Regions from separate parts of the Streptomyces sp. GS7 genome, predicted to be linked through region 2. Evidence: riboswitches for the same ligand, from Rfam matches in the RefSeq annotation. Region 2 holds a riboswitch; the other holds the start of a gene.
The links. A riboswitch is a leader RNA that binds a small molecule or an ion and turns the genes downstream of it on or off. The one in region 2 is predicted to bind glycine.
Positions count from the first base shown of each region.

Region 1: another riboswitch for glycine. It lies ahead of gcvT (glycine cleavage system aminomethyltransferase GcvT); the one in region 2 lies ahead of gcvP (aminomethyl-transferring glycine dehydrogenase).

Region 1 covers NZ_CP047146.1:7,428,131-7,443,802, reverse strand. The annotation lists gene GR130_RS32260 (phosphatase PAP2 family protein) at 1-629, shown strand, start outside; gene GR130_RS32255 (phosphatase PAP2 family protein) at 626-1,372, shown strand; gene GR130_RS32250 (hypothetical protein) at 1,521-1,817, shown strand; gene GR130_RS32245 (L-serine ammonia-lyase) at 1,994-3,376, opposite strand; gene glyA (serine hydroxymethyltransferase) at 3,632-4,891, opposite strand; gene gcvH (glycine cleavage system protein GcvH) at 4,943-5,320, opposite strand; gene gcvT (glycine cleavage system aminomethyltransferase GcvT) at 5,466-6,593, opposite strand; glycine riboswitch at 6,627-6,744, opposite strand; glycine riboswitch at 6,745-6,840, opposite strand; partial or broken gene GR130_RS41700 (AAA family ATPase) at 7,119-7,736, shown strand; gene GR130_RS32220 (enhanced serine sensitivity protein SseB) at 8,025-8,867, shown strand; gene GR130_RS32215 (enhanced serine sensitivity protein SseB C-terminal domain-containing protein) at 8,930-9,721, shown strand; gene GR130_RS32210 (ABC transporter permease) at 10,158-11,156, shown strand; gene GR130_RS32205 (ABC transporter substrate-binding protein) at 11,235-12,983, shown strand; gene GR130_RS32200 (ABC transporter permease) at 13,062-14,072, shown strand; gene GR130_RS32195 (ABC transporter ATP-binding protein) at 14,069-15,190, shown strand; gene GR130_RS32190 (ABC transporter ATP-binding protein) at 15,187-15,672, shown strand, end outside.
Region 2 covers NZ_CP047146.1:3,279,749-3,295,420, reverse strand. The annotation lists gene GR130_RS14320 (glutamate-cysteine ligase family protein) at 1-53, opposite strand, end outside; gene GR130_RS14315 (hypothetical protein) at 618-1,214, shown strand; gene GR130_RS14310 (DUF5999 family protein) at 1,540-1,746, shown strand; gene gcvP (aminomethyl-transferring glycine dehydrogenase) at 1,827-4,712, opposite strand; glycine riboswitch at 4,902-4,999, opposite strand; gene GR130_RS14300 (PRC-barrel domain-containing protein) at 5,102-5,497, shown strand; gene GR130_RS14295 (DNA polymerase IV) at 5,407-6,840, opposite strand; gene GR130_RS14290 (MerR family transcriptional regulator) at 6,907-7,512, opposite strand; gene GR130_RS14285 (bifunctional nuclease family protein) at 7,698-8,171, opposite strand; gene ftsR (transcriptional regulator FtsR) at 8,225-8,971, opposite strand; gene GR130_RS14275 (FHA domain-containing protein) at 8,988-9,824, opposite strand; gene GR130_RS14270 (DUF881 domain-containing protein) at 9,955-10,932, opposite strand; gene GR130_RS14265 (small basic family protein) at 10,938-11,270, opposite strand; gene GR130_RS14260 (DUF881 domain-containing protein) at 11,267-12,190, opposite strand; gene GR130_RS14255 (mannose-1-phosphate guanyltransferase) at 12,275-14,770, opposite strand; gene GR130_RS14250 (CDP-alcohol phosphatidyltransferase family protein) at 14,886-15,494, opposite strand; rRNA gene rrf (5S ribosomal RNA) at 15,640-15,672, opposite strand, start outside.

The sequences.
Region 1 (15,672 bases), 4.1 Mb from region 2:
CGATCGACGGCGGCCTGTACACCTCTGTGACCGGCTTCGCCCAGGAGATGCCGCACTTCCTGAACGTCCTGGTCTCCGTCTGGACCGACTTCGGCCTCGGGATCTTCGCGGTCCTGATGCTCGTCGGCTGGTGGCGGGCCCGCCAGCGGCTCGGCGGCAGCTCCCGCCGCCGGCTCGACCCCGGTGAGATGCGGCACACCGCCCCCGTCGCCATGGCGAGGGCACTGGCCGTCCCCGTGATCGTGGTCCTCGCCTACGTGGCCAACGACGTGGTCAAGGCGTTCTTCCACGAACAGCGCCCCTGCCAGACCATCCACACCGTCACCGTCGAGGCGTGCCCCCCGCTGGGTGACTGGTCCTTCCCCAGCAACCACTCGGCCATCGCCGCCTCCGCCGCGGTGGCCCTGATCCTCCTGGACCGCCGGCTCGGCTGGATCGCCGTCCCGGCAGCCCTCCTGATGGGCGCCTCGCGCGTCTGGGTCGGTGCCCACTACCCGCACGACGTCCTTGTCGGACTGATCGTCGGCGCCCTGGTCGCCGCGGTGCTCATGCCGCTCGCCCGGCGCGCCGCCCCGCTCGTCGAACGGCTCCGCGACACCTCGCTGCGCCCCCTGGTGTCCGCCAGGTGACGACGCCGGGGGCGGACCCGGCACCGGGGCCCCGGCCGGGCCCCGGTCCGGAGCGCGCACCGCGCCCCGGACCGGCACCGGCCCGCCCGCTCGCCGTCGCGGCGGCGGCCGCGGCCCTCTTCGCCGCCGCGGCCACCGTCATGGCCGTACGCGACGGAGCCCCGCTCGCCCCCGAACTGGCCGCCCTCCACTGGAGCACGGCCCACCGCGGGGAGCCGCTGCGCTCCCTGGCCCGCGCCCTGACGACGACCGGCACCGGCGTCGTCCCGTACCTGATGGCGGTCCTCGCCGGACTGCTGGCCGGCCGCACCTGGCGCGGCCGGCGCCGCGCGGTGACGTGGGCGGTGGTCGTGCTGGCCGCCGGCCAGGCGATCCGCTACGGCCTGATGGAACTGCTCGCCCGCCCCCGCCCGCCGGTCGCCGACTGGGCCGCCGGGGCAACCGGCTACTCCTTCCCCTCCGGCCACTCCACCACCTCCGTACTGGCCGCCGGCATCCTCGCCTGGGGCGTGCTGCACCGCACCCGCCCCCGCGCCGGCCGCCTCTGGTGCGCCCTGCTCGCCCTCTGGGCCGCCGGCGTCGGCCTCACCCGCGTCTACCTCGGCGTCCACTGGGCCGGCGACGTCCTGGCCGGCTGGCTCCTGGCCACCGCCCTGCTCGCCGCCGCGCTCCTCCTGGAACCGCTGGTCGGCGCCCGCCGGGCCCGGGGCGCGCCGGAAGCTCCCCCCTCCGCTTGTCCATGAATCGCTGACGAACGGCCCAGGTCTTCGCCAAGGCCGCATGGACGCCCGGCACGCCGAGCACCACTGTCCTGGGTACCGGCGACCGGGGAGCGCTCACCGGCACCTGAGCCGATTCACCGTGCACCACCGCGTGACAGGGGGGACAGCAATGGATCATTCGCTTGACGTCCCGACGGCCGGCCGTCCGGCCGCCTGGGGCGATCCCCGCGGCCGCTGCGCCGCCGCCGCGGTCGCCGACCCGACCCCGTGCGAGGGCCCGCGCGACGCCGCCACCATCGTCGCCCGCGACGGCAGAGAGGTCGCCGGCTGCGTCCACCACTGCGCCCGCCTCCTGGCCGGCCTGGACGGCGCCCGCGTCCACCCGTTCGTCCCGTCCGCACAGGCCCTGGACATCTACTCCCGGGCCCGCGAACTCCCGCCCTTCGCCTGGGAGATCGGCAGATAGCCCGGCCCGTGCAGCCGGCCGGACGCCCCCGGACGCCGGCCGGCGCCCCGCCGCCCGGGCGAACTCCTCGCCCCGGAAGGCCGGTTGCCCCGCTCCGTGCGGGACGGTGCCGACCGCCGGGGCCGCGGCGAGGTCGTCAGTCCGTCGACCGAGCGGCCGGCCCCGGAACGGCCGGGTCAGCACTCGATGATGTTCACCGCCAGCCCGCCCCGGGCCGTCTCCTTGTACTTGACGCTCATGTCGGCGCCGGTCTCCTTCATGGTCTTGATGACCTTGTCGAGGGAGACGTGGTGGCGGCCGTCGCCGCGCAGGGCCATGCGGGCGGCGGTTACGGCCTTCACGGCGGCCATGCCGTTGCGTTCGATGCAGGGGATCTGGACGAGGCCGCCGACGGGGTCGCAGGTGAGGCCGAGGTTGTGTTCCATGCCGATCTCGGCGGCGTTCTCGACCTGTTCGGGAGTGCCGCCGAGGACTTCGGCGAGGCCGCCGGCGGCCATGGAGCAGGCGGAGCCGACCTCGCCCTGGCAGCCGACCTCGGCGCCGGAGATGGAGGCGTTCTCCTTGAAGAGCATGCCGATGGCGCCGGCGGCGAGCAGGAAGCGGACGACGCCTTCCTCGTCGGCTCCGGGGACGAAGTTGGTGTAGTAGTGCAGGACGGCGGGGATGATGCCGGCCGCGCCGTTGGTGGGGGCGGTGACGACGCGGCCGCCGGCGGCGTTCTCCTCGTTGACGGCCATGGCGTAGAGGGTGACCCATTCCATGGCGCGGGCGGCGGCATCGCCTTCGGCGCGCAGGGCGCGGGCGGCGTTGGCGGCCCGGCGGCGGACCTTCAGACCACCCGGCAGGATGCCCTCACGGGACATCCCGCGCTCGACGCAGCCCTGCATGACCCGCCAGATCTCCAGCAGGCCGGTGCGGATCTCCTCCTCCGTCCGCCACGCCTTCTCGTTCTCCAGCATCAGGGCGGAGATCGACAGGCCGGTCTGCGAGGAGAGGCGGAGCAGCTCGTCGCCGGTGCGGAAGGGGTGCGTCAGGACGGTGTCGTCGAGCTTGATGCGGTCCTGGCCCACCGCGTCCTCGTCGACGACGAAGCCGCCGCCGACCGAGTAGTAGGTCTTCTCCAGCAGGGGTGCGCCGGCGCCGTCGTAGGCGAACAGCGTCATGCCGTTGGCGTGGTACGGCAGCGAGCGGCGGCGGTGCAGGACGAGCTGGGTGGACTCGTCGAAGGCGATCTCGTGGGCGGTGCCTATCTCGGCGCCGAGGAGGCGCAGGCGGCCGGTGGTGCGGATGCGTGCGACCTCGTCGTCGGCGGTTTCCACGTCGACGGAGCGGGGCGAGTGGCCTTCGAGGCCGAGGAGGACGGCCTTGGGGGTGCCGTGGCCGTGGCCGGTGGCACCGAGGGAGCCGAAGAGCTCGGCGCGTACGGAGACCGTCTGGGCGAGCAGACCGTCCTTCTTGAGCCGGCCGGCGAACATCCGGGCGGCGCGCATGGGGCCCACGGTGTGCGAGCTGGAGGGGCCGATGCCGATGGAGAAGAGGTCGAAGACGGAGATGGCCACGGGGGCGGACTCCTTTGTCTGCTCGTGATGGATGGTGGAGCAAGTCGGGCAGGAGGGGTGTTTCCGTCCCGACTGTCGAGCGTAACCCGCTCGGGTGGTGCTGCCGCCGGACGGTGGGCGTCGGGCGGATGTCGGCGGGAACAACGGAGGAATCCGGGCAGCAGGGCGCGAGCCCGGGGCCGGTGGCCGGCCCCGGGCTCGCCGCCCGCCACGTCCCGGCCCGCGAACGGGCCGGTGCTCACGCCATGAGACGCGTCACAGGGACGGGTAGAGGGGGTACTTCTCGGCGAGCGCCGTGACCCGGGCCTTGAGGGCGTCGCGGTCGTAGGTGGGCTTGAGGGCTTCCGCGATGATGTCGGCGACCTCGCGGAAGTCGTCGGCCTGGAAGCCGCGGGTGGCCAGCGCGGGGGTGCCGATGCGCAGGCCGGAGGTGACCATCGGCGGGCGGGGGTCGTTCGGGATGGCGTTGCGGTTGACGGTGATGCCGACCTCGTGGAGGCGGTCCTCCGCCTGCTGACCGTCGAGCTCGGAGTCGCGCAGGTCGACCAGGACGAGATGGACGTCGGTGCCGCCGGACAGGACCGAGACGCCGTACTCCTTGACGTCGTCCTGGACGAGGCGCTCGGCGAGGATCTTGGCGCCTTCGAGGGTGCGCTGCTGGCGCTCCTTGAACTCCTCGGAGGCGGCCACCTTGAAGGAGACGGCCTTGGCAGCGATGACGTGCTCCAGGGGGCCGCCCTGCTGGCCGGGGAAGACCGCGGAGTTGATCTTCTTGGCGAGTTCGGCGGTGGAGAGGATGACGCCGCCGCGGGGGCCGCCGAGGGTCTTGTGGGTGGTGGTCGTCACGACATGGGCATACGGGACCGGGGACGGGTGCAGGCCCGCGGCGACGAGGCCGGCGAAGTGGGCCATGTCGACCATGAGGTAGGCGCCGACCTCGTCCGCGATGCGGCGGAAGGCGGCGAAGTCGAGCTGGCGCGGGTAGGCGGACCAGCCGGCGACGATGAGCTTGGGGCGGTGCTCCTTGGCGAGGCGCTCGACCTCGTCCATGTCCACGAGGTTGGTCTTCTCGTCGACGTGGTAGGGGACGACGTTGTAGAGCTTGCCGCTGAAGTTGATCTTCATGCCGTGGGTGAGGTGTCCACCGTGGGCGAGGTTGAGGCCCAGGATGGTGTCGCCCGGCTTGATCAGCGCGAACATGGCGGCGGCGTTGGCCTGTGCGCCGGAGTGCGGCTGGACGTTGGCGGCCTCGGCACCGAAGAGGGCCTTGATCCGGTCGATGGCGATCTGCTCGACGACGTCGACGTGCTCGCAGCCGCCGTAGTAGCGGCGGCCGGGGTAGCCCTCGGCGTACTTGTTGGTGAGGACGGAGCCCTGGGCCTCCATGACGGCGACCGGAGCGAAGTTCTCCGAGGCGATCATTTCGAGGGTGGACTGCTGGCGGTGCAGCTCGGCGTCGACGGCGGCGGCGACGTCGGGGTCGAGCTCATGGAGGGAGCTGTTGAGAAGCGACATGAGATCTTCCTGGAGGATCGGGAGGGGTGCGAAGCTCCGGCAGGGGCGGGCTCAGCCGGCGGCGAAGGCGGTGTACTCGTCGGCCGTGAGCAGGTCTTCCGGCTCGCCGCTGACCTTCACCTTGAACAGCCAACCGCCCTCGAACGGGGCGGAGTTCACCAGCGAGGGGTCGGCGGCGACGTCCTCGTTGACCTCCGTGATCTCGCCGTCGACGGGGGAGTAGAGGTCGCTGACCGACTTGGTCGACTCCAGCTCACCGCAGGACTCGCCCGCGGTGACCGTGGCGCCGACCTCCGGGAGCTGCACGAAGACGACGTCGCCGAGCGCGTTCGCCGCGTGCTCGGTGATGCCGACCGTCGAGACGCCGCCCTCGGCGTCCGACAGCCACTCGTGCTCCTTGCTGTAGCGCAGCTGCTGGGGGTTGTCCATGGTTCGATTCTCCTGTACGCGAGGGTGTGGTGGTGACGGGGGTCGCCCCTGGCGAGGCCGGGGGAGGGTCGTGCCGGGAGAGGCGCGGCGGTGCGCCGCTGCCGCTTCCGCGGCCGGTGAACCGTTACTGCGGCGCGGCCGACCGCTACTTCTGCCGCTTGTAGAAGGGCAGCGCGACGACCTCGTACGGCTCATGGCTGCCACGGATGTCCACCCGGACACCCTCGGTGCCCGGCGTGGCGTAGGCCGCGTCGACGTACGCGATGGCGATCGGCCTGCCGAGGGTGGGGGAGGGCGCCCCGGAGGTGACCTCGCCGATGACCGTGCCGTCGGCCGCGACGACCGGGTATCCGGCGCGCGGCACCCGGCGGCCCTCGGCGATCAGGCCGACCAGCTTGCGCGGCGGTGCGGTCTCGGCGCGCTCGGCCGCCGTCGCCAGCGCGGCGCGGCCCACGAAGTCCCCGCCGTTGGTGGTCTTCTCGAACTTCACCACCCGGCCCAGACCGGCGTCGAACGGCGTGGTGGCGGAGGTCAGCTCGTGCCCGTACAGCGGCATACCGGCCTCCAGGCGCAGCGTGTCGCGGCAGGACAGTCCGCAGGGGACCAGGCCCACCGAGGCGCCGGCCTCGGTCAGCGCCTCCCACAGGGCGACCGCGTCCGCCGGCCGGACGAACAGCTCGAAGCCGTCCTCGCCGGTGTAACCGGTACGGGCGATCAGCGCGTCCACGCCGGCGACCTTGCCGGGCAGGCCCGCGTAGTACTTGAGCCCGTCCAGGTCGGCGTCGGTGAGCCCCTTGAGGATGCCGGGGGACTCCGGGCCCTGCACCGCGATCAGCGCGTAGGCGTCGCGGTCGTCGCGGATCGCGGCGTCGAAGCCGCCGGCCCGCTCGGTCAGCGCGTCCAGCACCACCTGGGCGTTGGAGGCGTTGGCGACGACCATGTACTCCTGGTCGGCGAGCCGGTAGACGATCAGGTCGTCGAGGATGCCGCCGTCGGGCGCGCAGATCATGGTGTAGCGGGCACGTCCGGTGGCGACGCCGCCGATGTTGCCGACCAGCGCGTAGTCGAGGAGGTCGGCGGCCCGCGGGCCGCTGACGGTGATCTCGCCCATGTGGGAGAGGTCGAAGAGGCCGGCGCGGGTGCGGACCGCGACATGCTCGTCGCGCTCGCTGCTGTAGCGCAGCGGCATGTCCCAGCCGGCGAAGTCGGTCATGGTCGCGCCGAGCGCGCGATGGGTGGCATCCAACGCGGTGCGGCGGGGGGCTTCAGTCATCGTTCCGGGCTCCCAGGCATGGGTGACAAGACGGTCTCCCCATCTGTCATCGGAACCTGAGAGGTTCACCGGGATCCCGCGAACGGACCCGGTTTGCACCTTGGGTGGAGCCGCGCCTGCAACCGGGCACTGGCTCGCTTTTCAGATCTGCCTCGCCCGCGCGGTATAGGGGCCTGAGAGATTCAAGGGAGGACTTGCTCCTTCGGCGCCCCGCCGTGGTGGCCGGGGACTCTCCCGCGCGGGTTCAAGCGGCCGGTATGGAGTTGGCAGCGCACGAGTGACCAGAGGTGTGCCCGTGGCGGCCACATCATTACACGGGATCGCCGGATAAAGGAGCCCTGGTCGTCGCCCCGTTCCGGTCGGCTCCGCCGGGCCGCCCGCGCGGTTCCGGAACCCGCCGGGTGCGCGGCGCCTCCGGCGGCGGCCGTCGGGCGGCGGCCCGGTGCGCCGTCAGCCCGGCGCCCGCCACCTCGTCGGATCGGGCAATCGCCTTGATGGGCATTACCTTTTCTTGACACTCTGCGGGTGCGGCTCCGGTCCCGAACCGGAGCCGGAACCGGACCGGGAGGGGTGTTCACGGTGCACAGGGGAGCGGCACACGCGGCCACTTCGGGCAGTGCGCCCTCGGCCCCGGTGGACGCAGCCCGGCTCCAGCTCCCGCCCCGGACCCGGCGCCGCCCGCCGTCCGTCCCGCAGTCCGGTCGCCGCCCCCGGACCACCGACCTCCGGGGCGCCCGCCCGGTCCGCCGCACCGCCGAACTCCGTTTCCCGCCCGGGGATCTGGTCGTGGTCTCCGGCCTGCCGGGCAGCGGCAAGAGCACCCTGATGCGGCGCCTGGTGCCGCGGCTGGACGCGCGCGGCGCCGCGGTCCACCGCATCGACTCCCAGGACGCCCGGGAGCGCTGGGAACGCGGCCGGCTGCACCGGGTGCCGTACGGCCTGTACCGCCCGCTGGTCCGCGCGGCGCACTACCTCGCACTGCGCCGGGCGCTGCGCTCCGGCGGCAGCGTGGTGGTGCACGACTGCGGGACGCTGGTGTGGATGCGCCGCTGGATCTCGCGGACGGCCCGGCGCGGCAGCCGGGGGCTGCACCTGGTGCTGCTCGACGTGCCGCCGGAGGTGGCGCCGAGCGGCCGGCGGACCCGCGGGCGCGGGGTGTCCCGGTACGCCTTCGCCCGCCACCGCAAGGCGGTACGGCGGCTGGTGGGCGGCGCGGAGGCGGACCGGCTCCCGGCGGGCTTCCGTTCCGCGGTACTGCTCGACCGCCGGGCGGCCGGCACGCTGGAGGCGGTCGGCTTCGACCGACGGGGGCGGCCGGTGCGCGTACGGCCGCCGCCCTCGCTCCTGTGTGCGGCTCCGGCTGCGGTCGTTGCCGGACCTCCCGCTAGTGTCGTTGGCCAGAAAGCGCGCGGTCGGCAATGGGTGGGTGACATGGACTATCCGGAGAACTATCCGGGGAACTTTCCGGCTCCGGGGGACTTCCCGGACCAGGGGATTCCGCAGCTGGCCTGGCCGGCGAACGAACTCGAAGAGGTGCTGGCCGCATCGGTCGGGCATCCGGAGGCGGGCGGCCGGATCGTCGAGGTGCTGGGCCGCAGCCGGGTGTGGGTGCCGCTGCCCAAGGGCGGTGGCCCGGACAGTGCGGGCTTCGGGGCGGCCGGCCTCGATGTGCCGACCGTGGAGATCGGCGGGGCCGCGTACGTCCCGGTCTTCAGTTCCGAGCAGGAGTTCATGAAGGTCGTCGGGGCGCATATGGGCTTCACCGTCGCGCCCGCCCGGGAGTTCGCCCGCGGGCTGCCGCCGCTGGTGGGCATCGCGGTCAACCCCGACGGCACGGTCGGGGTCCCGCTGCCGCCGCCCGCGGTGGCCGAACTGTGCCGGGCCGGGCGTGCGGAGCAGGCCGGCGGTCTGCCGAGCGGCGCCCGGGTGCGGCTCTTCGAACCGGACTGGCAGGACGAGCCGGTGGACTTCCTCGCCGCGGCCGGACTGGAGTTCTCCGGTGCCGGAATTGTCGTGACTGCCCGGCGCGCCCTGGCAAGTGTCGAGGGCGACACGCCCGCGCTGTTCGTCGGCGTGCAACTCGACGTGCCCGCCGAGCGGCTGCACGACGGCAGCGCCCGCGAGGAGGCGCTGGCGGCCCTGGGACGTGCGCTCGGTGCGGTGCCGGTGCCCTGGCCCGTCCAGCTCGTCCTGCTCGACATCGCCCAGGGGGATCCGGTCGCCGACTGGATGCTGGAGCGCGTGCGGCCCTTCTACGCACGGGACCACTCGTAAGCTGGTTGGATGACGGGCGGGCGCACCCTCACGTGCCCTGCTGACAGAAGGGACGGGACCACGTGAGCGCGGGTGCGCATCAGGGAGCCGCGGCGGCCGGCCAGGTCGAGCAGATGCTGCGACAGGTCTCGCCCGGCCGCTACGACGCCTACGAGGCGCTGTTGCACGCGCTCGCCCAGAGCCAGGTCTGGATGCTCCTCTGGCACGGCCGCGCCGGGATGCCCGACGCCCAGTACGGGAACATGGAGGTCGACGGGCTGGGCTACGCCCCCTGCGTGACCTCCGCCGCCGAACTCGCCGCCTCCGGCTGGAACCGCGACCACGAGCTGGTCACCGGCACGGAGATCGCCGCCTCCCTCTTCCCCGACCGCTGGGGGCTGTGGCTGAACCCGCACGCGCCCGGCGGCGGCGTCGGCGTGCCCTGGCTCGATCTGCGGCGGATCGCCGGCGGCCTCGACCGGCTGCCCGCCGGTCCGCTGCGGATCTCCGAACCGGCCGTCGACATCCCGCAGTTCTACGCCCTGCTCGCCCAGAACGCCCACCGGACGCCCGCCGTGCGGTCGTTGCGCCGGGCCTGGGTGCAACCCGCCCTCGGTGCCCCGTATCTGGCGATCGGGCTGGATCTGTACGACACCGGCCAGCTGTCGGTGGATTCGGTGCGGTTGATGATCCAGCAGTCGATGGGTGCCGTTCCGGACGGTCTGCCCGTTTCGACCGTCGCGATGAACGACGAGTTCGACCCGGTCGGCATGTGGATGCGGGCCTGCGCGCGCCCCTTCTTCGACCGCGACGGCTATGCGCAGCCGCCCGCTCCCGGACCGACCTACGGTTACGGATACCCGCGTTCCTACTGACGCCGGCGGGCCTTCCCGGCGCCGCCGCGGGCTGCCGTACTTGGCTTGAATTCCCCCTGTCCGTACGGAAGTTGGACCCCTGTCGGAACCCCCTTCGGGCCTCCTTTCGGTCCGGTCAGCCCGCACCGTTGTTCGTATAACGGAAGGTCGTGGGCCAGATCACAGTTGTGCATCCATTCCCCGCGGGGGCTGGTGAGTGATCGCCGGTCGGATGAAGACTCCGGCCGCACAGGGCCTCGGTCCTTTGTGCGAGCGGCACTTCTGCACGGCAAGGCAGCACCTCTGATCTACCGCACCACCTCTGATCTTCCGTTGAGTGAACGCCCCTGACGCCATGACGAGTTGGCGGCAGGGGAAGCGTCAGTGATGGGAAACCGGGCCGCTACCGCGGCGGGCACCGGCCGGCCACCGCCGGCCGAGAGGGGTCAAGGGCACCGTGACCACACCGATCGAGACCACCGGGGCGGCTGCGCAGGCGCAGCCGGAAGCGGTGCTGGAGGGCGTGGAGAGCAAGCGGATCGAGGGGCGCTCGCTCGGCCAGATCGCCTGGCTGCGCTTCCGCCGCGACAAGGTCGCCGTGGCCGGTGCCGTCGTCGTCGTCCTGCTCGTCCTGGTCGCCGCGCTCTCCCGCCCCCTCCAGGCGCTTTTCGGACTCGACCCGAACCTGCCGCATCCGGACCTGATCGACCCCAACACCACGCTCCCCAAAGGGGACTTCGGAGGGATGAGCGGCGACCACCTGCTCGGGGTGGACCCCAAGTTCGGCCGCGATCTGCTCGCCCGGATCCTGGAGGGCTCCTGGGTGTCGCTGCTGGTGGCGTTCGGCGCGACGCTGCTGTCGGTCGCCCTCGGCAGCGTGCTCGGCGTCGTCGCCGGCTTCTACCGGGGCCGGGTGGACGCGCTCATCAGCCGCATGATGGACGTCTTCCTCGCCTTCCCGCTGCTGCTGTTCGCCATCGCGATCTCCGCCTCGCTCCAGGGCGGTGCGTTCGGCCTGCAGGGGCTGCCGCTGCACATCTCGGTGCTGATCTTCGTGATCGGCTTCTTCAACTGGCCGTACATGGGCCGGATCGTGCGCGCGCAGACGCTGTCGCTGCGCGAACGGGAATTCGTCTCGGCCGCCCGCGGCCTGGGCGCGCGCGGGCCGTTCATCCTCTTCCGGGAACTGCTGCCCAACCTCGTGGGGCCGATCATCGTCTACTCGACGCTGCTGATCCCCTCCAACATCCTCTTCGAGGCGGCGCTGAGCTTCCTGGGTGTCGGCATCCAGCCACCCCAGTCCTCCTGGGGCGGCACGCTCACCCAGGCGGTCAAGTACTACGAGGTCGACCCCCAGTACATGATCGTCCCCGGCCTCGCCATCTTCGTCACCGTGCTCGCCTTCAACCTGCTCGGTGACGGGCTGAGGGACGCACTCGACCCGCGCGGCCGCTGACGGCCGCCGGGCGCCCGATCTGCACCACCGCCGTTTCGTAAGGATGTTTCACGACGAACGAAGGGGATACCGACCACTATGCGAAGGTCAGTTCCGGTCGCTGCTGTCGCGGCCCTCACCAGTGCGGGCCTTTTGCTGGCCGGCTGCAGCGGAAAGGGTTCCTCGGCCGGCTCGGCCGAGGCCAACGCCGCCACCAAGAGCGTCGTCAACGCCTCGGACGAGAAGGGGGGCACGGTCACCTACGCGATGAGCGACGCCCCCGAGTCCTTCGACCCGGGCAACACCTACTACGCCTTCGTCTACAACTTCAGCCGCCTCTACGCCCGCCCGCTCACCACCTTCAAGCCGGGCCCCGGCACCAAGGGCGAGGAGCTGGCCCCGGACCTCGCCGAGTCGATGGGCAAGCCCAGCGACGGCGGCAAGACCTGGACGTACAAGATCCGCAAGGGCGTCAAGTACGACGACGGCACGACGGTCACCTCCCAGGACGTGAAGTACGCCGTGGAGCGCAGCAACTTCGCGCGCGACGTCCTCTCGCTGGGCCCGAACTACTTCCAGCAGTTCCTCGTGGACAACGACGGCGGTTACAAGGGGCCGTACAAGGACAAGTCCAAGGAGGGGCTCAAGTCCATCGAGACCCCTGACCCGCAGACCATCGTCTTCCACCTCAAGCAGCCGTTCGCCGAGTTCGACTACCTGGTGAGCGCCCCGCAGACCGCCCCGGTCCCGCAGGCCAAGGACAAGGGCGCGGACTACACCAAGAGCGTGGTCTCCTCCGGCTCCTACAAGTTCGAGAACTACCAGGAGGGCAAGCAGCTCACCCTGGTCCGCAACCCGAACTGGTCGGCGCAGACCGACCCGCTGCGCAAGCAGCTGCCGGACAAGATCGTGCTCAACCTGAAGGTCGCCCAGTCGACCATCGACAAGGACCTCCAGTCCGGCAACACCCTGGTCGACATGGCCGGCCGCGGCGTCGACGGCCAGACCCAGGCCCAGCTCCTGACCGACCCGAAGCTGAAGGCCGACACCGACAACGCGCTCGGCCAGCGCCTCGTCTACACGGCGCTCAACACCAAGGTCGCGCCGTTCGACAACGTCGAGTGCCGCAAGGCCGTCGAGTACGCCATCGACAAGAAGGCGGTGCAGACCGCGCTCGGCGGTCCGATCCGCGGTGAGATCGCCTCCACGGTCCTGCCGACGGACATCGCCGGCTACCAGAAGTACGACCTGTACCCGCAGAAGTACAGCGGCGACAACCTGGACCTGACCGAGGCCAAGAAGCACTGGGCCAAGTGCGGTGCGGGCAACGTCAACACCACGATCCTGGCCCGCAACGACCGCCAGGACGAGGTCGACGCGGCCACCTCGGTCATCGGCTCGCTGAAGAAGATCGGCATCAACGCCAGGATCCAGTCGTACCCGACCAGCAAGTACTTCTCGGACTACGCCGGTGTCCCGGCGTTCAACAAGTCCAACAACGTGGGCCTGATCATGATGCAGTGGGGCGCCGACTTCCCGACCGGCTACGGCTACCTCCAGCAGATCCTCAACGGCAAGGCGATCAGCCAGTCCGGCAACTCCAACCTGTCCGAGCTGGACGATCCGGAGATCAACAACCTGCTCAACAGCGCCATCGCCAACACCGACAAGGGCGCCCGCGAGAAGGCGTACGCCGATATCGACAAAAAGGCGATGGAGCAGGCGGCGATCGTCCCGCTGACCTACTTCAAGGTCCTGATGTACCGCTCGCCCAAGGCCACCAACATGATGTCCACCTCGGCCTTCAGCGGTGAGTACGACTACCTCAACATCGGCGTCAAGAAGTAGCAGCCCTGGAAGGCAGGTGAAGGCATTGGTGTCCGCGGGCCGGTCGCGCCCGGCCCGCGGCACCGGCGCCGCATCCCCGTGTTCTCGTACATCATCCGCAGGTTGATCAGCGCAGTGATCCTGCTGCTGATCGTCAGCGCGGTCACTTTCGGCATCTTCTTCCTGCTGCCGAAACTGGCCGGGCAGAGCACCGACCAGCTCGCCCAGCAGTACATCGGAAAGGCCCCCACCACCGCGGACATCGCCGCGGTGAAGAAGAACCTCGGGCTGGACAAGCCGGTGTACGAGCAGTACTGGGAATTCCTCAAGGGCATCTTCGTCGGCGTCGACTACAAATTCGGACCGGACGCGGCCAAGTGCCATGTGCCGTGCTTCGGTTACTCCTTCAAGACGCATATCGAGGTCTGGCCGGAAATCCAGTCCCGGCTCCCGGTGACGGTGTCGCTGGCCGCCGGCGCCGCGGTGCTGTGGCTGGTCTCCGGCGTCGCCACCGGAGTGCTCTCCGCGCTCCGCCCCGGCTCGGTCTTCGACCGGATGGCGATGGGCGTGGCGCTGGCCGGCGTCTCGCTCCCGATGTTCTTCACCGGCGCGCTGGCGCTGGCCCTGTTCACCTACCAGTGGCCGATCTTCGAGCGCAGCGACTACGTACCGCTGCTCCAGGACCCGTTCCTGTGGGCCCGGACGCTGGTCCTGCCATGGGTCACCCTGGCCTTCCTCTACTCCGCGCTCTACGCCCGGCTCACCCGGGCGGGCATGCTGGAGACGCTGAGCGAGGACTACATCCGCACCGCCCGCGCCAAGGGCCTGCGGGAGCGCAAGGTGGTCCTGCGGCACGGGCTCCGGGCCGCGCTCACCCCGATCATCACCGTCTTCGGCATGGACCTGGGTCTGCTGCTGGGCGGTGCCCTGATCACCGAACAGGTCTTCTCGCTCAAGGGAGTCGGCGCCTTCGCGGTCGACTCGATCAACGCCAACGACCTGCCGAACATCCTCGGCGTCACCCTGCTCGCCGCGTTCTTCATCGTCATATGCAACCTGGTGGTGGACGTTCTGTACGCCGCCGTCGACCCGCGGGTGAGGCTCACGTGACCGACGCTTCCGAGAACACGACCGGGACGGCCGAAGAGACCGGGGAAGCCGGGAAGGCCGGGGAGACAGGGCCCGCCGGGCCCACCGCCTTCCTCGAAGTCCGCGATCTGAAGGTGCACTTCCCCACCGACGACGGTCTCGTGAAGTCCGTCGACGGCCTGACCTTCAGCCTGGAGAAGGGCAGGACGCTCGGCATCGTCGGCGAGTCCGGCTCCGGCAAGTCGGTGACCTCGCTCGCCGTCATGGGGCTGCACCGCGCCTCCCGGCGGCAGCGCGGCACGGTCCGGATGTCCGGCGAGATCTGGCTGGGCGGCAGGGAGCTGGTCTCCGCCGACCCCGACGAGGTGCGTCGGCTGCGGGGCCGCGAGATGGCGATGATCTTCCAGGACCCGCTGTCCGCGCTGCACCCCTTCTACACGGTCGGCAACCAGATCGTGGAGGCGTACCGCGTCCACCACGACGTCGACCGGAAGACCGCGCGCAGGCGGGCCGTCGAGATGCTCGACCGGGTCGGCATCCCGCAGCCGGACAAGCGCGTCGACGACCATCCGCACCAGTTCTCCGGCGGGATGCGCCAGCGCGCCATGATCGCCATGGCGCTGGTCAACAACCCCGAGCTGCTGATCGCCGACGAGCCGACCACCGCCCTGGACGTCACCGTCCAGGCGCAGATCCTCGACCTGATCCGCGACCTCCAGAAGGAGTTCGGCTCGGCGGTCGTCCTCATCACCCACGACCTGGGCGTAGTGGCCGAACTCGCCGACGACCTGCTGGTGATGTACGGCGGCCGGTGCGTGGAGCGGGGCCCGTCGGAGAAGGTCTTCTCGACCCCGCAGCACCCCTACACCTGGGGCCTGCTCGGCTCCATGCCGCGGATCGACCGCGACCAGACGGACCGGCTGATCCCCGTCAAGGGCTCGCCGCCCAGCCTGATCAACGTGCCGTCCGGCTGTGCCTTCAACCCCCGTTGCCCGTACGCGGACGTCCCCGCGGACAACGCCACCCGCACGGTGCGCCCCGAACTGCGGCAGGTCGCCGGCCGGCACTTCTCCGCGTGCCACATGGCGCAGGAGGAGCGGGAGCGTATCTGGACCGAAGAGATTGCGCCGAAGCTGTGACCGAGACGAGCGAGACCACTCCGACGACCGAGACCACTCCGACGACCGAGACGACGCGGACCACCCCGGCGACCAGAGCCACACAGACGACCGAGGCGACCGGGAACCCGACCCAGGACGGGCCGCTGCTGAGGGTGCGCGGCCTGGTGCGGCACTTCCCGATCACCAAGGGGCTCCTCAAGCGCAGGGTCGGCGCCGTCCAGGCGGTCGACGGCATCGACTTCGACGTGCTGCCGGGGGAGACGCTGGGGGTCGTCGGCGAGTCCGGCTGCGGCAAGTCGACGATGGGCCGGCTGATCACCCGGCTCGACGAACCGACCGGCGGCACCATCGAGTTCGCGGGCCGGGACATCACCCATCTGTCCTCGGGCCGGCTCCGGCCGCTGCGCCGCGACGTCCAGATGATCTTCCAGGACCCGTACGGCTCGCTGAACCCGCGGCACACCATCGGCGGCATCGTCTCCACCCCCTTCCGCCTCCAG
Region 2 (15,672 bases):
TAACGCTCCCGGTCCGCCAGGTCGATCCCGTCCGCGGCGACCTTCTCCCCCATCGAAGGGTCCCTTCTAGAGTGAACGACCCGCTGCCACGGGCTGCTTGGGGCCGCCCCCGGCACCCCGGGGCACGCGCTACGGTCGATGATGCCCCGGCAATCTGATCGATAACGCCTCACGACCATGACGGTACGGTTAGTCTGACGAGTACCGGGCGCCGGGCATTTTCCTCGGGCATATCTCCATGGCCAGCGCCCTCCGCAATTCGCTCGTAAAAAACACCGACGTGATCCGGCCTACCGCATCACCGAGAAATTACGAGGTGGCATCTCCCCGGCCCGACACAAAGCGGCGGAAACCACCCGGAGCAAGGGGCCGGATTCCGCCTTGCCGGAAATCCGCAAGGCGAGTAGCCGAAACACTTCCAGAACATATGTCGTATAAACTTCGCTGGCGAGGCAGAGATGTGGCGCCAGCGTGGCGGTGTTCCCACCGGTACTCCGGCACCGCGGCCGGCCGTGCCGGTCCGCAGCCGCGGTCAGCCCTGCTCTGACCCCGCCCGCAGACAGCGACGTCCGCACTTCCCCGCTCCACCGTGTCTCCGAAGCGAGAGGCGACCCGCCATGCCGCTGCACATCCCGCCTGCCCCTGCGCCCGCCCTGCGCAGCATCCTCACCGCCCTCAGCTCCCCCACCGCCATCCGCGAGGCCCCCACCTCCGCGCTGCGCGCCCATCAGGGACCGCTGAGCCCCGACCACCCGCTGCCCGTGCACGTCTGGGACGACATCAGCCAGGCAGGCCCGCCGCGCACCCGCCTCGCCGGCTGGCGCTTCCTGGTCCGCGGCGGGGAGCGCGCCCTGGCGACCGCCGAGGCCCGGCTCACCGCGGACGGCTGGACGTTCTCGCGCTTCTGCGACGGCCCCTATGTCGGCGCGACCGAACGAGCCCTGCAGCAGGCGGAGTCGCTCGCCGCGCCGTACCAGCCGCGGCTGCTGTCCGTCCCGGAGCTGTACATGCTCACCCTGTGGCTGCACCACGACACCACCGCGGACGGCGCCGACGGCATGCCCGCCCCCGGTGACCTCCTGGTGCCGCTGGCCCCCGCCCCGCCGGGGATCGCCCCGCACCTCCCGCAGCGCCTGGCCGACCTGCTCCCCCGCCTCGCCCGCCGCCTCGCCCCCGCTCCCGCCCCCACCCCGCTGCTCCGCGAGCCGGCCTGACCGCCGCACCCCCCTCGTACGCCCGCGTACGCCCGCACCGCCGCCCGGCGCCCCGTGGCCCTTCCCTGCCGCGGGGCGCACCGCGCTGCCCACCCGCGCGGGCCCGCCCGCCGATACCACTCCCAACCCCCCGGGAGTCGCGCTCATTTGGGAGCAACCGCCCGCACGGGTGATGCGTCAGTATCGAGTGTGTACCGCTGCTGCGAAATCCCTGCGGAAACACCTCCGTAGGGCAAGACTGGGACCGACAGGAAACGGGGGAGCGGCCATGACCACCTCAGCGAGCCGCACGACGTTCACCACACCGCAGCGAAAGACAATTCCCATGTGCCAGCATCAACCGCCATGCCCGTCAGCGGAATCCACCGACCGGGAGGCCGCCCAACTGGTGGCGCACCACCCCGAGCAGGGCTGGAGCCTGCTCTGCAACGGCGTCCTGCTCTTCGAGGACACCGGTGAGCTGCTGCCGAACGGCCAGGTCATCGCCCCGCACCGGCCGCTCGGCTCCGCCCGGGTCACCGCCGCCGCCTGATCCGCGGCCACCCGACACGTACCACGCACGTACAACAGGGCCCCCGGCATCGCGCCGAGGGCCCTTGATGTTGCCGTGGATCAGCCGTCGTACTCGTCCAGCGGGGGGCAGGAGCAGACGAGGTTGCGGTCCCCGAAGGCACCGTCGATCCGGCGCACCGGCGGCCAGTACTTGTCCGCGGCGTCCACCCCGGCAGGGAAGACGGCCTCCTCGCGGCGGTAGGCGTGGCTCCACTCGCCGGTCAGCGCACCCGCGGTGTGCGGGGCGTTGCACAGCGGGTTGTCGTCCTTGTCCCACTCCCCCGAGCCGACCTTGTCGATCTCCGCGCGGATGGCGATCATCGCGTCGCAGAAGCGGTCCAGCTCGCCCAGGTCCTCGCTCTCGGTCGGCTCGATCATCAGTGTGCCGGCCACCGGGAAGGACATCGTCGGGGCGTGGAAGCCGTAGTCGATGAGCCGCTTGGCGACATCGTCGATGCTCACGCCGGTCGCCTTGGTCAGCGGCCGGACGTCGATGATGCACTCGTGCGCGACCAGCCCGCCGGGCCCGGTGTAGAGCACGGGGTAGTGCGGTTCCAGGCGCTTGGCGACGTAGTTGGCGCTGAGGACCGCGACCTGGGTGGCGCGCTTGAGGCCCTCGCCGCCCATCAGCCGGACGTACGCCCAGGAGATCGGCAGGATGCCGGCCGAGCCCCAGGGGGCGGCGGAGATCGGCCCGACACCGGTCTCCGGGCCCGCGGTGGGCTGCAGCGGGTGGTTGGGCAGGTACGGCGCCAGGTGGGCGCGGACGCCGACCGGGCCGACGCCGGGGCCACCGCCGCCGTGCGGGATGCAGAACGTCTTGTGCAGGTTGAGGTGCGAGACGTCGCCGCCGAACTTCCCCGGCTCGGCGAGGCCGACCAGGGCGTTGAGGTTGGCGCCGTCCACGTAGACCTGACCGCCGGCCTCGTGCACCGTGGCGCAGATCTGGGTGATGTGCTCCTCGAACACGCCGTGGGTGGACGGGTAGGTGACCATCAGGACGGCCAGCTCGTCGCGGTGCTTCTCGATCTTGGCGTGCAGGTCGTCGGCGTCGACCTCGCCGTCGTCACCGGTCTTGACGACGACGACCTTCATGCCGGCCATCACGGCGCTGGCCGCGTTGGTGCCGTGCGCCGAGGACGGGATCAGGCAGACGGTGCGCTGCTCGTCGCCGTTGGCGCGGTGGTAGGCGCGGACGGCCAGCAGCCCGGCGAGTTCGCCCTGCGAGCCGGCGTTGGGCTGGATGGACACCTTGTCGTAGCCGGTGACCGTGGCCAGCCGCTCCTCCAGCTCCTGGATGAGCGTGAGGTAGCCCTGCGCCTGGTCGGCCGGCGCGAAGGGGTGCAGCTGCCCGAACTCGGGCCAGGTGACCGGCTCCATCTCGGTCGTGGCGTTCAGCTTCATCGTGCAGGAGCCGAGCGGGATCATGCCGCGGTCCAGCGCGTAGTCCTTGCCGGCCAGCGTCCGCAGGTAGCGCAGCATGGCGGTTTCGGAGCGGTGCTGGTGGAAAACCGGGTGGCCGAGGTAGTCGTCGGTGCGCAGCAGCGGCTCCGGCAGTGTCTCGACGACCGCCGCGTCCAGCCGCTCGATGTCGCCCCGCACCCCGAAGGCGCCCCAGACGCCGGTCAGCTGGGCGCGCCCGGTGGTCTCGTCGCAGGCGATACCGACCAGGTCCGCGTCGACCTGGCGGAGGTTGACCCCCGCCTCACGGGCCGCGGCGACGACCTCGGCGGCACGGCCGGGAACCCGCGCGGTCAGCGTGTCGAAGTACGCGTCGTGGACCAGCTCCACCCCGCCGGCCCGCAGGCCCTCGGCCAGGATGGCCGCGTAGCGGTGGGTGCGCCGGGCGATCGCCCGCAGCCCGTCGGGCCCGTGGTAGACCGCGTACATCCCCGCCATGACGGCGAGCAGCACCTGCGCGGTGCAGATGTTGCTGGTGGCCTTCTCCCGGCGGATGTGCTGCTCACGGGTCTGCAGCGCCAGCCGGTACGCCTTGTTGCCGTCCGCGTCGACGGACACCCCGACCAGCCGGCCGGGCAGGCTGCGGGCGAACTGCTCGCGTACGGCCATGAAGCCGGCGTGCGGGCCGCCGAAGCCCATCGGAACGCCGAAGCGCTGGCTGGTACCGACCGCGATGTCCGCGCCCAGCTCACCCGGCGAGGCCAGCAGGGTCAGGGCCAGCAGGTCGGCGGCGACGGTGACGACCGCCCCCAGCTCGTGGGCCTGCGCGATCACGGCCCGCGGGTCGCGCACCGCGCCGGACGCGCCCGGGTACTGCAGGAGCAGGCCGAAGACCCCGCGCTCGGCGATCTCCGCCGGAATGCCGCCGGACAGGTCCGCCACGACGACCTCGACGCCGGTCGGCTCGGCGCGGGTCCGGATCACGGCGACGGTCTGCGGCAGGCAGTCGGCGTCGACCAGGTAGACGCCCTGCTTGACCTTGCCGACCCGGCGGGAGAGGGCCATCGCCTCGGCGGCGGCGGTGCCCTCGTCCAGGAGGGAGGCACCGGAGGTGGGCAGTCCGGTCAGCTCGGCGACCATCGTCTGGAAGTTCAGCAGCGCCTCCAGCCGACCCTGCGAGATCTCCGGCTGGTAGGGCGTGTACGCCGTGTACCAGGACGGGTTCTCCATCACGTTGCGCAGGATCACCGGCGGGGTGAACGTGCCGTAGTAGCCGAGTCCGATCATGGACGACAGGACCTGGTTGCGGTCGGCCAGACCGCGCAGCTCCTCCAGGACCTCGGCCTCGGTACGGGCGCGCGGCAGGCCCAGCGCCTCCGCGCTCTTGATCACGTCCGGGACGGCGGCGGCGGTCAGCTCGTCCAGCGAACCGAAGCCGACCTGCGCGAGCATCTTGGCCTGCGCCTCGTCATCGGGGCCGATGTGCCGGCGCTCGAAGGGGGTGCCGCGCTCCAGCTCGGTCAAGGAGATGCGATTGGTGGTCATCTGCGGGGGCCTCCTGGTCAATGCGACCTACGAGGGGCACCACGGCGCTGGTGCCCGGACGGCCTCCCCCTCTGTCATCTCAACCTGAGAGCTTCACCGGTCCGCGGGATGCGGCCCGGTTTTCACCGTCGGTGAGGAGGGGTTCCGGCTTGGTGGCTGACCGTGACCCGCCCTGCTTTCCAGAGTGACCTCACCCACGCGGTACGTGTGCCTGAGAGATTCCGGGGAGGATTTGCTCCTTCGGCGCCCTGGTCGCGAACGACAAAGGACTCTCCCGCATGGGTTCTGCGGCCAATCGCCAGCCTACCAGCGCACTGCTGGAACGATCCTTCGAGTGGCCGAGGCATGAAATGTGCCGTTTCGTAGTTGTCACAAGGCAGTTGCGACCAATTGGAGGGACCGTGCAAGCCGATATCGATCCCCGGAGCCTCATCGGCCGCAAAGCGTTCGACCGGAACGGCGCGAAGATAGGCACCATCGACGAGGTGTACCTCGACGATGCGACGGGTGAACCGGAGTGGGCCGCGGTGCGCACCGGCCTCTTCAGCCGCGATGCGTTCGTCCCCCTGGAACCCAGCGAAATGGTCGGCGACAGCCTGCGCATTCCCTATGACCGCAAGCTCATCAAGGATGCCCCGGACTTCGGCGTCGGCCGGCACCTCTCCCCCGAGCAGGAACTCCAGCTCTACCACCACTACCGCCTCGATATCTCCTCCCCGGTCTCGGACTCGCTGTCCTCGGCCGGCGACTCGGACTTCGGGCGGATCGCCGGCGCCGACGACTGATCAAGGTCACCCGGCAGCGGCAGCGGCTCCCCCGGCCGCAGCGCCGGATCGTCGACGGCGAAGGTCCGCACCCGCCCGGGTGCGGACCCCGGCGTCTCGAACCGTACGGTCACCCGCCCCACCCCGCTGCCCTGCACCCACCCGGCGCCGAACTCCTCGTGGACCACGTCCAGCCCCGGATGCCACCGCCGCGGCAGCTCCTCCCCCGGCTCCGGCGCCGCCTCCGCCTCCGACTCGGCAGGCCCGGCGTGCTCCTCCGCCTGCCGCTCCGTGGCGATCTGGGCGAAGAGATCCTCCTGCGTGAAGTCCGCCAGCCCGCTCACCCCCACGCCCAGCAGCCGCACCCCGCCGGTGGTGTCCACCGTCTCCAGCAGCCGCACGGCCGCCTCCCGCACGACCGCGGGGTCGTCGGTGGGCCCGCGCAGCGTCTCGGACCGGGTGAGCGTCGAGAAGTCGTAGTTCCGCACCTTGATCACCACCGTGCGCCCGGACCGCCCGGCGGCCCGCAGCCGCTCCACGCACCGGTCGGCCAACCGCAGCACCTCGTTGCGCACCCGCGTCCGGTCCGTCAGATCGACCTCGAAGGTGTCCTCGACCGACACCGACTTCGCGTCCCGCTCGGCCACCACCGGCCGGTCGTCCTGCCCCAGCGCCATCGCGTACAGCCCCATGCCGTGCGCCCTGCCCAGCAGCCGCACCAGCTCCGCCTCACCGGCCTCCGCGGTCTCCGCGACCGTGTGGATCCCGCCCCGGCGCAGCGCCTCGGCCGTGGCCGGCCCGACCCCCGGCAGCGTGCGCACCGGCATCGGCCCCAGCAGCTCCCGCTCCGTGCCGGGCTCGATCACCACCAGGCCGTCCGGCTTCGCCTGCTCGGACGCGATCTTGGCGAGCATCTTGGCGCCCGCCAGCCCCACCGACCCCGTCAGCCCCGTGGCCGCCCGGATGTCCCGCCGCAGCTGCGCCCCCACCGCCCGTACCGCGGCCGTCTCCGGCGCGACCCCACCCGCCTCCAGGTCCACGAACGCCTCGTCCAGGCTCAGCGGCTCCACCAGCGGCGACAGCGCCCGCAGCAGCTCCATGACCGTTTCACTCACCTGGCGGTACAGGGTGAATCGCGGGCTGAGATAGGCGGCGTTGGGGCACAGCCGGCGTGCCTGCGCCGTCGGCATCGCCGAGCGCACCCCGAAGACCCGGGCCTCGTACGACGCCGTCGCCACCACCCCGCGCGGCCCGATCCCGCCGACGACCACGGGCTTTCCCCGCAGGCTCGGCTTGGCCGCCTGCTCGGCGGAGGCATAGAACGCATCCATGTCCAGATGCAGGATCGTCGGCGCACGTCTCACACCACCGATGCTGCCGCACACCACTGACAATCGGCCCGACCCGGGCCCGGGACCCCGTACGCGCCGTCAGCCGGCCCGGTTGCGCCGCCGCGCCAGCTCGTCGTGCGGGTTCTTCCCGACCAGCGTCTCGCCGGTGTCCACACGCTCTCCGTGGAGCTGTGACAGCGCGCCCTCCACGTCCCGCCACACCACGCCGACCGCGATGCCGAAGACCCCCTGGCCTCCCTGCAGAAGATCGACGACCTGATCGGGCGAGGTGCACTCGTAGACCGTCGCGCCATCGCTCATCAGCGTCATCCGCGTCAGATCCGCCAGCCCCCGCGAACGCAGGTGCTGCACCGCGGTGCGGATGTTCTGGAGCGAGACCCCGGTGTCCAGCAGCCGCTTGACGATCTTCAGGACGACGACGTCCCGGAAGCTGTAGAGCCGCTGCGTGCCGGACCCGTACGCGGGCCGGATGCTGGGCTCCACCAGACCGGTCCGCGCCCAGTAGTCGAGCTGCCGATACGTGATGCCCGCCGCCGCACATGCGGTCGGTCCGCGGTAGCCGATGTTCTCCGGCTCGCGGTCCCCCGACATCGCGGCGGCCTGTACGGGACCGCGGTTCGCTGCCGCGCCCGAGTGGAGCGGCAACGCCCCTTCCGCCGCCGTACCGTCGCCGGTGATTGCCACGCCGCCCTCCGTCCTCCACGTCCCGGACGGGACCTGCCCTATCGACGGTATGCAGTCACCCGGGGTGCGTCAACGATCGCCGCGCTCGCCACGCCGAGTGATAATCACCCTACGAGTGGTTTCTCGTGACTTGCCACGGGGAAAGGATTGCAGGTTGGCCGGAAACAGGCGTTCGGCTGGCCGAGTCACTGGTTACTGGTGCCGAAGTCCTCGGGCGAGATCTGGTCGAGGAACTCGCGGAACTTCTCCACCTCGTCCTCCTGCTCGTCCGGAATCGCGATCCCCGCGTCGTCCAGCACACCGTCGGTACCGAAGATCGGTGTTCCCGTGCGCAGCGCCAGCGCTATGGCATCGGACGGCCGGGCACTGACCTCGACGCCGCTGGCGAAGACCAGCTCGGCGTAGAAGACCCCTTCGCGCAGATCCGTGATGCGGACCTGCGTCAGCTCCTGGCCCACCGCTTCGAGCACGTCCTTGAAAAGGTCGTGCGTCAGCGGCCGGGCAGGGACCATGCCCTGCTGGGCGAAGGCGATGGCGGTGGCTTCCCCTGGCCCGATCCAAATGGGCAAGTAACGGTCGCCTCCCACCTCCCGCAGGAGCACGATCGGTTGGCTGGAAGGCATTTCCACCCGGACACCCACGACGTCGAGCTCGTTCACACAGCAACCCTAGGACGTGCCCGGCAGGTTTGGGTAGTCGGGCAGTCGTTTGCTCACGGCAGACGGACCCGCAGAGCACTCTGCACCAGCGCCGCGTGAAGCCGTACGGACAGCGTGGCCAGCTCTCTGACGGTGGCCTCGGCATGCGCCCGGGTCTGAGGGTTGCGGTGCCGCCGAAGGGGTGCAACGACCTGCTCGACCAGACCGGCCTCGCGCTCGGCCGCCGCCTTCACGGCACGCAGATGCCGCGGCTCCAGACCGAAGCGGCCCAGCTCCGCGACCAGTTTGGCGACGGCGACGGTCTCGATGTCGTATCCGCCGTCCTCATGCGCGACGATGAGTCCGTACGACTCCCAGTCGGCGAGCGCCGCCTCGTCCACGTCGGCGGCGGTCAGCAGCTCCGCCCGGCCGATCCGGGCCGCCGGCGGGCCCTCCTCGTCCGGGTCGGACACGCCCTCGGCCAGGTCCCGGGACGGCGCCGGAGCCGGGAGCGGCACCTGCTCGCCCCGCTCCAGGGCATCCAGATGCTCCCGGATGACCTTGAGCGGCAGATAGTGGTCCCGCTGCATGCGCAGCACGTTCGCCAGGCGCTCGACGTCGGCCGCCGTGAATTTGCGGTACCCGGAAGGCGTGCGCTTCGGCTCGACGAGCCCCTCGGCCTCCAAGAAGCGGATCTTGGAGATCGTGACCTCGGGGAACTCCTCGCGCAGCGCGTTGAGCACCGTGCCGATGCTCATCGGCTTGCGGTCCGAGGAGGCGGTGCCGGCGGAACCGGCACCGCCTGCCGGTGTATGGCGCATATGCCTTCCCTGGCGGTCAGATACCGACGCCCCGCTGGCTCGCGTAGAAGACCAGGCGGTACTTGCCGATCTGCACCTCGTCGCCGTTGGCGAGGACGACCGAGTCGATCCGCTCACGGTTGACGTAGGTGCCGTTCAGGCTGCCCACGTCGGTGACCGTGAAGCGGCCGTCCGGGCCGCGGCGGAACTCCACGTGGCTGCGGGAGACCGTCACGTCGTCGAGGAAGATGTCGCCCTGCGGATGCCGGCCCGCCGTCGTCAGCTCGCCGTCCAGCAGGAAGCGGCTGCCGGAGTTCGGCCCCCGGCGGACGACCAGCAGCGCCGAACCCAGCGGAAGGGCGTCGACGGCCGCCTGCGCCTCAGGGGACAGCGACGGCGTCAGATTCTGCCCCGTCGCCTCCGCGTCGTACGCCTCGATCCCCGAGATGGAGATCGTCGAGGTCGTCTCGGAGGCGCGCTCGGGCTGTGCGCCCGGACGCAGCGGCGCACCGCAGTTGGAGCAGAACCGGCTCGCCTCGGCGTTCCGGTGCCCACACCTCGTACAAACCGGCAAGGCCAACCCTCCACCCGTGCGTGAGGTTGATGGTTCCTGGGAACCTATGCGGCCGGACCCGGAGGGGTCAACAGAACCCGCGCCGTGCCCCCCGGACGGACCGCCGACCTCGTCACGGAAGAGCGGACGGTCCTCGGCCGCGCCGCTCTCCTCGGGCTGGCGCGTCGCGCGATGCCGCGCGGAGCCGCTGCCACCCTCCTGGCGGGCGCTCTTGCCGAACAGCTTTGCAAACAACTTCACGGGCGATTCCCCTTGTACGAAACAGACCCGCCCGTGGGGCAGGACGAACCCTCGATGCACACACCGGCCGATCCGGACATCCTGTGAACGTCCGTGGCCTTCAGACAGTTTCCCTCACACACCACACGCACGGTGCGTCGACCCCCCGCTACGTCATGCCCTCCCCGGGCCATCACCATACGTAGATGCCTCACTGCGATGACGACCGAGCGTAGTCAGGCCGCTTCGCCTCCCGCAAGGCGTCCACAACGATCTTCTCCTCACGGGTCACAGACACCTTGGCCTGCTCCTTTTCCAGTGTCTGGACCACTCCGCCAGGGATGTTCAGCGCCGGCTCCAGGTCCTCCGGCTTTCCGATGACCTTGAATCGGTACGGCTGCGTGACGCGCTTTCCGTCGACCTCCACCCCGCCCCGGAGGTCCGAGAAGTAGGTGTTCGCGACGACCCGCACGCCATTGACCTGGATGGCCTCGGCTCCGGCCGCCCGCAGCTCCTGGATGGTGTCGAGCAGCTTGTCCGCCTCCACGGAGTGGTGCGGATCGTCGATGGTCAGGTTGATGCCGGGGCCCTGCGTCGCGACGGTCCCGGCCAGCACGCCCAGCTGCGCTTCCTTCTCCACGGTCTGCTTACGGGCCTCCTCGGCCTGGTCCGAACTGTTCTCCAGTTCGGTCTTCTGCCCTTCCAGGCGCCGCTGCTCATCCGTCAACCGCTGGGAGCGGTTGTCCAGTTCGTCCAGGATGCGTACCAAATCCTCTTGGCGCGCGCCCCGCAGCGCACTGCTGTCACTCGTGGAACGTACCTGAATCGCGAGGCCGAGACCCAGAATGAACAGGAGCAACGCAACGATCAGTTGAGCCCGGGTCAGCCGCGGCGGCCACAGACCGGCCACGAGACGCTGCCGGCCGGTCAGCGGCTCCGACGGATTCCCCTCGTCCGCCGCGGCGCCAGAGGCGCCCTCATCCGCCCGTTTGGCGCCACTCTGCCCCGCCTCGTCCGATTCCTCGTCGGAGCCCCGGTGTTCGGCACCCGCACCCGCCTCCCCCGTGGGCGTGCGGGGGCTCTCCGGCGGCATCGGGCGCCGGTCGGCGGGACCGCGCTCCGGACCGGCCTTGCGCTCGGGATACGGCTCGGACTTCTTCTCCGGCTCCGGCGTCTCCTCCGTACCCATCCGCCTCACGCCCTGAAGACGTGCCGGCGGATCGCGGCGGCGTTGGAGAAGATCCGGATACCCAGCACGACCACGACACCGGTGGAGAGTTGGGCACCGACGCCCAGCTTGTCGCCGAGGAAGACGATCAGCGCCGCGACCACCACGTTGGACAGGAAGGAGACGACGAAGACCTTGTCGTCGAAGATGCCGTCCAGCATCGCGCGCAGACCGCCGAACACGGCGTCCAGCGCTGCCACGACGGCGATCGGCAAGTAGGGCTCGACCACCGTCGGCACCACAGGTCGAACCACGAGTCCGACCACGACTCCCACGATGAGGCCCAGTACGGCGATCACGATGTGCCCTTCCCTGTGTCGGCGCCGTCCGCCTTCGCGGCACCGGCCTGCGGCTTAGCTGTACGTACGGTCAAACTGGGCGCGGGCGGCAGCGTGACCTGGCTCTCGGCGGAAATCTTGGTGCGTACGCCGTAGTTCTCCTGCAGCACATGCAGATACTGGCCGTCGGCACTCTCCTGGAACGCGGTGCTGAGCCGCTGCCCGTCCCCCACCGCCAGCACCGTATACGGCGGCACCAGTGGCTTGTTGTCGACCAGTATGGCGTCTCCCGCGGCCCTGATCGCCGAGAGTGACGTAAGCCGCTGCCCATTGACAGCGATGGCCTCCGCACCCGACTGCCAGAGCCCGTTGACGACCCGCTGCAGATCGCGGTCCCGCACCCGCCCGGTGTCCGAGAAGTCGCTGCTCTCGCGCGGCCCGCCGGCACTGCTCTCCGCGCCCTTGGCATCGTCCACGACGAGCTTCACCCCCGGCCCGGTGACCTGCGTCGAACCCGCCAGCAGCGCCAGCAGTTCAGCCTTGTCACCACCGTGCTTCTTCAGCGCCTCACGCTGCATCCGGTCGACGGCGTCCCGCGTCGCGTCGACCCGCTGCTGCTGTGTGTCGGCCTCGGCGGTGCCCTTCTGGATGCGGTGGATCAGCTCCTCGCGCTCCTTGGCGAGGGTCGGCGCCGACACCCGCGCCTGCGCCGCCCCCACCGTCACCACCAGTGCCGCCAAAACCAGCCCGGCTGCCAGGCCCAACTTCGCCCGCAGCGTGCGCGGCAGACCGCGCACGCCGGCCTCGGACCTGCGCGCGGCGGCCTCCGCGTATCCGTCGTCGAGGCTGTGATCCATCACGTTGGTCAGCAGCGACATGGACGCATCGGGACGCGCGGCCGGTCTCCGGGTGTTGCTCCGATCGGGGCGCTGCTGCGACATGCCGCACATCGTCGCATGTCGGCGGCGCGGTCTCCCAATGGCCCCACCGGCGTGCCGGAGCAACGGCACGCCGGTGGGATCGGGTCAGCGACCCGCGCTGTCCACCACGGCCGACCACTCGTCCAGCAACTGCTGCGCCGAGGCGTCGTCCGGCCCTTCCGCCCACAGATGCGTGACCGCCTCGGCCGGGTCGGGCAGCACCAGCACCCACCGCCCGTCGGCCTCCACGACCCGCACACCGTCGGTGGTGTCCACGTCCCGGTCGCCGGCCGCCTCCACGACATGCCGCATGACCAGCCCCTTGACCGCCCACGGCGTCGCCAGATCGCGACGCTGGACGTGCGCCCGCGGGATCCGCGCGTCGATCTGGCTGAGCGTGAGCTGCGTACGGGCCACCAGGCCGATCAGCCGGACGAACGCCGCCGCGCCGTCGAAGACGCTGCTGAACTCCGGGATCAGGAAGCCGCCGAGACCGTCCCCGCCGAAGATCGTGCCGTCCATCCGTCCGACCCGCGTCAGGTCGTCCGGTGAGGTCGTCGTCCACTCCACCTGGGTCCCGTGGTACGCCGCCACCTGCTCGGCGATCCGGGTCGTGGTCACCGGCAGCGCCACCCGCCCGCTGCGCCGCTCCGCGGCGACCAGGTCCAGCATCACCAGCAGCGCACGGTCGTCCTCGATGATCCGCCCGCGCTCGTCCACCAGGGACAGCCGCTCGCCCACCGGGTCGAAGCGCACCCCGAACGCGGCCCGCGCCGAGGCCACGATCTCGCCGAGCCGGACGAGCCCGGAGCGCCGGGCGTCGGCGGTCTCCGTCGGCCGGGACTCGTCGAGACCGGGGTTGATGGTCAGCGAGTCGACGCCGAGGCGCCCCAGCAGGCTGGGCAGCACCAGTCCGGCACTGCCGTTCGAGGCATCGACGACGACCTTCAGCCCGGAGTCGCTGATGCCCGTGGTGTCCACGGCCCGCAGCATGGCTCCCGTATAGGAGTCGAAGACGCTGGCCGGGAAGTGCAGATCGCCGATCTCCCCGGGGAACGCCCGCCGGTACTCCTGACGCGCATAGACGCGGTCGAGCTTGCGCTGCCCGGCCTGCGAGAGATCCGCGCCCCGCTCGTCGAAGAACATGATGTCGACGGAGTCCGGCACGCCGGGCGTGGTGCGGACCATGATGCCGCCGGCGCTGCCCCGCGCGGTCTGCTGCCGGGCGACGGGCAGCGGGACGTTCTCCAGGTCGCGTACCTCGATGGCGCTCGCCTGCAGCGCGGAGATCACCGCACGCTTCAGTGCCCGCGCGCCGCGGGAATGGTCCCGGGCGGTGGTGACCGTGGAGCCTTTCTTGAGCGTGGTGGCATACGCCCCCGCGAGCCGCACGGCGAGTTCCGGGGTGATCTCGACGTTGATGATGCCGGACACCCCGCGTGCTCCGAACAGATGCGCCTGGCCCCGGGATTCCCAGATCACCGAGGTGTTGACGAACGCACCGGCCTCGATGGTCTTGAACGGATAGACCCGCACATTGCCCTGGACGATGGACTCTTCACCGATCAGGCATTCATCGCCGATGACCGCGCCGTCCTCGATCCGCGCGGCCCGCATGATGTCGGTGTTCTTCCCGATCACACAGCCGCGCAGATTGCTGTGCTGACCGACGTAGACGTTGTCGTGCACCACCGCCCGATGGAGGAACGCACCACTCTTGACGACGACGTTGGACCCGACGACGGTGTGCTCGCGGATCTCCACATCCGCTTCGACCTTGGCGTAATCGCCGATGTACAACGGTCCGCGCAGTACCGCGTCCGGATGCACCTCGGCGCCTTCTGCCACCCACACACCCGGCGAGATCTCGAAGCCGTCGATCTCCACATCGACCTTGCCTTCGAGGACGTCGGCCTGCGCCTTCACATAGCTCTCATGTGTGCCGACGTCCTCCCAGTAGCCCTCGGCGACATAGCCGTAGATCGGCTTGCCTTCCTTCATGAGCTGCGGGAAGACATCCCCGGACCAGTCCACCGGAACATCGGGCTCAAAATAATCGAAGACCTCCGGCTCCATGACGTAGATGCCGGTGTTGACGGTGTCCGAGAAGACCTGGCCCCAGGTCGGCTTTTCCAGGAATCGCTCGACCCGGCCGGCCTCGTCCACGATGGTGATGCCGAATTCCAGGGGGTTGGGGACCCTCGTGAGGCAGACGGTGACGAGGGCACCCTTTTCCTTGTGGAACCGAATGAGGTCGGTCAGATCGAAGTCGGTCAGCGCATCACCGGAGATGACGAGGAAGGCGTCGTCCTTGAGCGCCTCCTCTGCGTTCTTCACGCTGCCGGCCGTGCCGAGTGGCTTTTCCTCATTGGCATAGGTGAGCTCCATACCGAGCTCTTCCCCGTCCCCGAAATAGTTGCGAACGAGCGAAGCCAGGAATTGCACGGTCACGACGGTCTCACTGAGACCGTGCCTCTTCAGCAACCGCAGTACGTGTTCCATGATCGGCCTGTTGACCACGGGAAGCAGCGGCTTGGGCATGCTGGACGTCATGGGGCGAAGGCGTGTGCCCTCGCCGCCGGCCATCACAACGGCCTTCATGTCGGAAGCGTCCTCCTCTAAGAGACGACGGTTCTTGCCGACTTCACTTGTCCGGTTCGCCCACTGTTTTCCGCACGGGCCCTGGACCTCGGCACGTTCTGCCGGTTGGGCGAGCTCAGTCGGCTGTGGCGTCCGCCCTGATGATCCGGCGGACCTGGACCACGTAGAGGATCCCTGCCCACCAGTACAGCGCCGTACCCCACCCTGCGAACGCCCATCCGAAAATAGCAGCGAGTGTGTGAAGCCAGCCACTTCCATCGCTCAGTAGCAGCAACGGGAAGGCGTACATCAAGTTGAACGTAGCCGCTTTGCCCAGGAAGTTCACCTGGGGAGGCCCATAGCCGTGGCGACCGAGGAATCCGACCGCGATCAGCAGCATCAGTTCCCGGGCCAGCAGCGCCGCGGTGAGCCAGACCGGCAGGATCTCACGCCACGTCAGACCGACGAGGGTGGAGAGGATGTAGAGACGGTCGGCGGCCGGGTCGAGGATCCGCCCCAGGCTGCTGATCTGGTTCCAGCGCCGGGCGAGCTTGCCGTCCAGATAGTCGCTGACACCGCTCAGCGCAAGGACCAGCAGCGCCCAGCCGTCAGCCTTCGGACCACCGAATTCCGGCCAGAGGATCAACCACAGGAACACAGGCACGCCGACCAGGCGCGCCATGCTCAGAATATTCGGGATGGTGAGGACACGATCTGTCTGGACCCGCGTCTCCTGGACCTCCACGCGGAAGCCTCCTGTGGGAAATGTGCCAATGATGCCCCCGACTTTACCTGCCCCGCCGGCCCCACCGCGCCCCGGGTCCCACGTGCTGGAACGCAAAAAAGCCTCGTCGGGAACCGAAGTTCCCGACGAGGCTTTCTCAAAAATTGTTCGGCGGCGTCCTACTCTCCCACAGGGTCCC